DNA from 2 places in the Psychrobacillus syltrankelensis genome. Region 2 is predicted to be linked to the other one. Evidence: a T-box and tRNA genes for the amino acid it is inferred to sense, from the RefSeq annotation. Region 2 holds a T-box; the other holds one or more tRNA genes.
The links. A T-box is a leader RNA that pairs with one kind of tRNA and senses whether it is charged. The one in region 2 lies ahead of thrS (threonine--tRNA ligase), so its partner is inferred to be a tRNA-Thr.

Region 1 (3,492 bases), 210 kb from region 2:
AAGGTTCCCTCAGAATGGTTGGAAATCATTCGAAGAGTGTAAAGGCAGAAGGGAGCTTGACTGCGAGACCTACAAGTCGAGCAGGGTCGAAAGACGGGCTTAGTGATCCGGTGGTTCCGCATGGAAGGGCCATCGCTCAACGGATAAAAGCTACCCCGGGGATAACAGGCTTATCTCCCCCAAGAGTCCACATCGACGGGGAGGTTTGGCACCTCGATGTCGGCTCATCGCATCCTGGGGCTGTAGTCGGTCCCAAGGGTTGGGCTGTTCGCCCATTAAAGCGGTACGCGAGCTGGGTTCAGAACGTCGTGAGACAGTTCGGTCCCTATCCGTCGTGGGCGTAGGAAATTTGAGAGGAGCTGTCCTTAGTACGAGAGGACCGGGATGGACACACCGCTGGTGTACCAGTTGTTCTGCCAAGAGCATCGCTGGGTAGCTATGTGTGGACGGGATAAGTGCTGAAAGCATCTAAGCACGAAGCCCCCCTCAAGATGAGATTTCCCATTACGCAAGTAAGTAAGATCCCTCAAAGACGATGAGGTAGATAGGTTCGGGGTGGAAGCGTGGCGACACGTGCAGCTGACGAATACTAATCGATCGAGGACTTAACCAAATATGAATTTGAATTCATCAATGTCTTTTATCCAGTTTTGAGTGAACAAGCGCTCTAGTAAGAGGGTTTCAAGACACGAGTAATTCGAGGAAACGATTGAGAGAGGAAAGGAGCGTACTCAAGTACGTGACTGACCGAACGAATGAAGTTGACGAAGAAGTACGATGTGTATTGAAAGCCGTACAGTCTAGTGATGATGGCGAAGAGGTCACACCCGTTCCCATACCGAACACGGAAGTTAAGCTCTTCAGCGCCGATGGTAGTTGGGGGTTTCCCCCTGTGAGAGTAGGACGTCGCTAGGCACTATAAAAAGTCGTTACCGAGTAATCGGTAACGGCTTTTTTTGATGCATGCAATTATCTTGTTTTTAAATCGGATATTATATAACGACTAATTTTTTCTGCATAACAGCTTTTTTATTGAGAGTTTGATTGGTCTCATTCTGCCGCTTTCTAACTGCTTAGGGGTAAAGGATTTTCCGTATTGGAACTACTCTATCTAAATTCTCGCTGTTTCATGCCAATGATCTAACATCGTTTATTGCCTAGGAAATGATTTAAAGCTACCAGTTTTATATCTCTGTAGTTAAAGTTCGAAAATCTTCTATAAAATTTTAGAGAAATTGTTAAAATAAACTTGAAATAAAAAAAAGAGTTGTTATAATTATATTTGTACTTTAATTAAACATATCGTTCCGAAGTAGCTCAGTGGTAGAGCAATCGGCTGTTAACCGATTGGTCGTAGGTTCGAGTCCTACCTTCGGAGCCATTTTTTTGTCTTCGCTTCCATAGCTCAGCAGGTAGAGTGCTTCCATGGTAAGGAAGAGGTCACCGGTTCAAATCCGGTTGGAAGCTTACATATTAAGTAGGGGCAATCAAAAAAGAACTACTTGTCTTAGTATGGTAAATATGTTATTATTATATTTGTCCGGTTTTACAGGAGAAGAAAGCGAAAGAAGTTGACGCAGAAATGCGCCGCTTATTGTTATAACCCAGGAGGATTAGCTCAGCTGGGAGAGCATCTGCCTTACAAGCAGAGGGTCGGCGGTTCGAGCCCGTCATCCTCCACCATTTATTTTCATACTTAGCTTTGGAGGGGTAGTGAAGTGGCTAAACACGACGGACTGTAAATCCGTTCCTTAGGGTTCGGCGGTTCGAATCCGCCCCCCTCCACCATTTTATTGGGGTATAGCCAAGCGGTAAGGCAACGGATTTTGATTCCGTCATGCCCTGGTTCGAATCCAGGTACCCCAGCCATATCGTACATAAATATAAAACTTATTAAGGGGCCTTAGCTCAGCTGGGAGAGCGCCTGCCTTGCACGCAGGAGGTCAGCGGTTCGATCCCGCTAGGCTCCATAAAATATATAATGAATAAGAGGGTATTCCAATTCGATTGGAATACCCTTTTTTCGTTGGAACTTACTTTTCCCATACACGCTCGATTGAACAAATGTTATTGGTGAACTGCAATAAAAACACATCGGGGTTTCTTAACGATTTCCATTGCTCAAATCCAAAATTACTATCGTAATAATTCAATAGTAAAGACATGATATTTCCGTGTGTCACGATTATAGTATTTTCCAATTCAGTAGTTAAGATATCATTTATTACTTCTAATATACGTTCTTGTGCTTCAACACTTGATTCTCCTCCTATTAGTTTTAACTCCATATTGTTAAATGTCTCATTCAATTTATCGAGCCAATCTGGCATCGACAAGGAGCTTAGTACACGTTCTGCTAGTCGATCATCGATTTGAACGTCTATACTTTTGCTCTTTGCAAAAGGTTCAATAGTTTCTAGGGCACGTAAAAAAGGACTAGATATAATACGGTCAACTTTCATGTTTCTTAAGAATTCATTAAGCAGAATAGCTTGGATATATCCTTTCTTAGTAAGGGATGCATTGGATTCTTGTCCTTCCGCTTGGCAATGTCTAATTAGATATATTTGTTTCTTCATCTCTTTTCCACCTTTACTAAAAATATTATTAGCCAAAATAATATTGGGAAATCTTTTTTATAAATTCTTTTTCTAGTTCCCCCAATGATTCTAGTAAAAGAAAAGTCTTTACTTCGGGAAGTGGAAACAAATCAAAAGGTATACTCATTACACGCCCTTCTAAAAGTTCCCTTTTCACAATGGACTTTGGCAGAAATGATGTACCGAGACCTTCTTGAATGAAACGTTTTACTATATAGGCTTGCGTTACCTTCATCGTTTTCAAATTCAACACTTTCTTGCGGATTTGTAGAAGAAGGGGATCCCAAACGACTGGATGATGATGAGTAAATAAGTAATTGTCTTTTAAGTAGTCCTCTGCATCTAAAAATGGTCCTGATTCATCATCATAAGCATCAGTAGGAACAATAAATATAAGTGGATCTTTATAAAGTTCGATAGATTGAATACTTTTTCTTGTAGCATCTATAGCTGAAATGCCAATGTTAACTTCTCCACTACACACTAAATCTTCGATGGAACTAGATTCTGCTACTCGTATGGACACTTCAAGATATGGATGATTGTTCATGAAGGAACGCAAAATATAAGGTAAAATGGTTTCGGCCATTAAAGGAGATATAGCAATATTCCATTTGTGAGTATATCCTTCTGTAAAAGCATGGAGACGATTCACACTTACCTCAAAACCTTTAGTAAGTTGTTTAGCTTCTATATAAAACATTTTACCAGCTTCGGTTAAGTGCACTCGTTTATTAGTTCGTTCAAAGAGAGAAACTCCAAGATATTCTTCCAATAATTTTATATGGACAGTAACACTTGGCTGTGACATTAACAGTATTTCAGATGCTTTTCTAAAATTATTAGTTTCGGCAGCCGCTATAAAGGTTTTCAACCATTGATATTCCATTAA
Region 2 (3,492 bases):
GAAACATTTTGCAAGAAGGAGATACATTTGAATTACAGTATAATCGACTGCTCATAGCTACGGGAGCTAGTCCAGTTATTCCTGACTGGGATGGAAGTAGGCTAACTGGAATTCATACAATCAAAACTATACCTAATACAGAAGCGATTATAGCTGACTTAGAGCATACACATCAGATAACGATCATTGGTGGAGGCTATATAGGTTTAGAAATGGCCGAGAACTTTGCAATCCTTGGAAAAAAAGTACGAATTATTCAGCGTGGAGATCAATTAGCAGGTATTTTTGATAAAGACATGGCGACTTTAATCTACAAAGAAGCTACCAACCATCATATAGAAGTAATTTTGAATGAAGAGGTAACATCGTTTTCAGGTGAGGATAGAGTAGAAGAAGTTCTAACGAACAAAGGGAGCTATCAAACGGATTTAGTGCTAATTGCAGTAGGTGTGAAACCAACGACAGAATTTTTAAAAGACACAGGAATTAGTACACTTCCAAATGGCGCAATTATTGTTAACACTCATTTAGAAACCAATGTGAAGGATGTTTATGCAGCAGGAGATTGTGCGACACACTTTCATCGAATCAAACAAAAAGATGATTACATTCCACTTGGTACTACGGCTAATAAGCAAGGACGATTGGCTGGATTCAATATGATGGGCATTGAGGAAGAATTCAAAGGGATTGTTGGGACTTCTATTATGAAATTTTTTAATTTAACCCTTGGAAAAACCGGACTTTCTGAAAAAGAACTAAATCAGTTAGGTATTCAGTACGAAACACATATACAACAGGCAACCGATATTGCGGGTTATTTCCCTGATAAGGAATTGATGCATATAAAATTACTCTATCGAAGAGATAATCAATTGCTGTTAGGAGGACAAATCATTGGAGGGAACGGAGTGGATAAACGAATAGATGTGTTAGCTACGGCACTTTTTCATCAAATGACCGTAACTGATCTCTTAGATTTAGATCTTGCCTATTCACCACCATACAATGGAGTTTGGGATCCTTTACAGCAATTGGCAAAACGAATGGGAAGAAAATAATCGAACAAATAGCTTGACGATTTTCTTTTTGTTGCATATACTAATCAAAAATCAGTAAGCGAAGAAAAGGATATGAATCATTTTATAATTTTCTTGTCAGAGAACAGGGTCAATGGCTGAGAGCCCTGAAGAAAAAGAGATGGTTTACCACCTTGGAGCTACTATGGGGAAAGCGTTGAATGTAATTATCCATAGTCGGGAAACCGTTATCTTGTATGAGCGCAATACATTTTTAGTATTGCAAAATTAGGGTGGAACCACGACCACACTCGTCCCTTTACCGGGATGGGTGTGGTCTTTTGTATTTAAAATAATATAGTTTAAGCGAAGAAAAGGATATGAATCATTTTCAATTTCTTGTCAGAGAACAGGGTCATTGGCTGGGAGCCCTGAAGAAAAACGAATGATTTACCACCTTGGAGCTATTATGGGGAAGGCGATACATGCTATTATCCATAGTCGGGAGAACCGTTATCTTGTATGAGCGCAACACACTTTTTGTGTTGCAAAATTAGGGTGGAACCACGACCACACTCGTCCCTTTACCAGGATGAGTGTGGTTTTTTGTATTAAAAATTAAATAATTTAAGCGAAGAAAAGGATATGAATCATTTTTTAATTTTCTTATCAGAGACCAGGGTCAATGGCTGAGAGCCCTGAAGAAAAAAAGATGATTTACCACCTTGGAGCTACTATGGGAAAAGCGATAAATGCAATTATCCATAGTCGGGAAACCGTTATCTTGTATGAGCGCAATACACTTTTTGTATTGTAAAATTAGGGTGGAACCACGACCACACTCGTCCCTTTACCGGGATGGGTGTGGTCTTTTTGTATTTAACAAAATTATAAACTGGAGGAATTACAATGTCACTTAAAGCAGAAGAAAGAGTAAGTCATCAGAAGTTAGGTCAGCAATTAGAATTATTTATGTCGATGGAAGAAGCGCCAGGAATGCCATTTTACTTGCCGAAAGGTATGGTGTTACGAAATGAGCTTGAAAATCTTTGGAGAATTAAGCATCAACGAGCAGGATATCAGGAAATTAAAACTCCGATCATGATGAGGCAAGAACTCTGGGAGAAGTCTGGACACTGGGATCATTACCATGAAAATATGTATTTTGCAGATGTGGATGAACAAAAATATGCGATTAAGCCGATGAATTGCCCGGGAGCAGTATTAATTTTTAACAGCAAAAGAAGAAGTTACAGAGAGTTACCTGTTCGATATGCGGAACTTGGTTTAGTTCATCGTCATGAATTATCGGGTTCATTAAATGGACTGTTACGGGTTCGAGCGTTTACTCAAGATGATGCACATCTATTTGTACGTGAGGAACAAATAGAAAGTGAAATAGACAAAGTGCTGGATCTAGTGGATGAATTTTATTCAGAATTTGGTTTTAGTTACAAAATAGAGCTATCTACTCGTCCTGAAGATTTTATGGGGGCAGTGGAAGTTTGGGACCAAGCAGAGCTAGCACTTGAATCATTATTAAAGAAAAAACAATTAGAATATCAAGTAAACGAAGGAGACGGGGCATTTTATGGTCCTAAAATTGATTTTCATATTTTAGATTCTCTTGGTCGAAGCTGGCAATGCGGAACAGTTCAGCTTGATTTTCAAATGCCTGAGAAGTTCCATTGTCAATACATTGACGAGGACAATCAACCCCGTCAACCAATTATGATTCACCGTGCAATTTATGGATCCATCGAACGTTTTATTGCTATTCTTTTGGAGCATTTCCAAGGAAGTTTTCCACTTTGGCTTGCACCTGTTCAAGTGAAGATCTTACCGATAGCGGACGCACATATTTCATATTGTGAAGAAGTGAAACGACGACTTGAACAAGAAGGGTACCGGGTTGAAATAGATGACCGAGTAGAGAAAATTGGTTTGAAAATACGCGAAGCAGCATTGCAAAAGCATCCGTATATGTTGATAATTGGGGACCAAGAAATGGAGCAAGGAATGGTCTCTGTGAGAAAGCATAAAGTAGGTAGCATTGGAGAAATGGATATCGATGAGTTGATTGGAAATTTAATAGGTGAGCAAAGAATTTAACGAATTACAAAGGAACCCTCTCCTACGAAGGAGTTTTCGTTATTCTTCACGAATAATACTGGTAGGAGGGATTTCATGAGGAAATGGTTTTTATTGATTTTAGGAGTTATTGTATTAGCCATTAATAGTTGGAGAATATATGATATGTTTCAACCGAAAGTGGGACCTATTGGGAATGGGAATATAGGTAATCATGTGTGGATATCCTTTATCACTGGTTTTATAGTTGGTTTTTGGGCAATTGCTCAATTTTTTATACTCCTTGTATATGAAAAGAAGAAAGAGAGTGTTAGGAATGATTACATTCAATAATTTTCCGCATATAGAGACAGAACGTTTTCTATTGCGTCCAATAGAAGTA

Region 1: it has a tRNA-Thr gene. The T-box ahead of thrS (threonine--tRNA ligase) is inferred to sense a tRNA for this amino acid. The anticodon was not compared.

What each region holds. Positions count from the first base shown of each region.
Region 1 covers NZ_CM144227.1:2,788,192-2,791,683, forward strand. Annotated here, with positions in the region: rRNA gene ACTSKG_RS13540 (23S ribosomal RNA) at 1-613, shown strand, start outside; rRNA gene rrf (5S ribosomal RNA) at 800-915, shown strand; tRNA gene ACTSKG_RS13550 (tRNA-Asn) at 1,307-1,381, shown strand; tRNA gene ACTSKG_RS13555 (tRNA-Thr) at 1,395-1,467, shown strand; tRNA gene ACTSKG_RS13560 (tRNA-Val) at 1,608-1,683, shown strand; tRNA gene ACTSKG_RS13565 (tRNA-Tyr) at 1,705-1,788, shown strand; tRNA gene ACTSKG_RS13570 (tRNA-Gln) at 1,795-1,869, shown strand; tRNA gene ACTSKG_RS13575 (tRNA-Ala) at 1,898-1,970, shown strand; gene ACTSKG_RS13580 (histidine phosphatase family protein) at 2,034-2,579, opposite strand; gene ACTSKG_RS13585 (LysR family transcriptional regulator) at 2,608-3,489, opposite strand.
Region 2 covers NZ_CM144227.1:2,993,848-2,997,339, forward strand. Annotated here, with positions in the region: gene ACTSKG_RS14590 (FAD-dependent oxidoreductase) at 1-1,061, shown strand, start outside; T-box leader at 1,114-1,341, shown strand; T-box leader at 1,380-1,606, shown strand; T-box leader at 1,645-1,872, shown strand; gene thrS (threonine--tRNA ligase) at 1,929-3,131, shown strand; gene ACTSKG_RS14600 (hypothetical protein) at 3,207-3,443, shown strand; gene ACTSKG_RS14605 (GNAT family N-acetyltransferase) at 3,427-3,492, shown strand, end outside.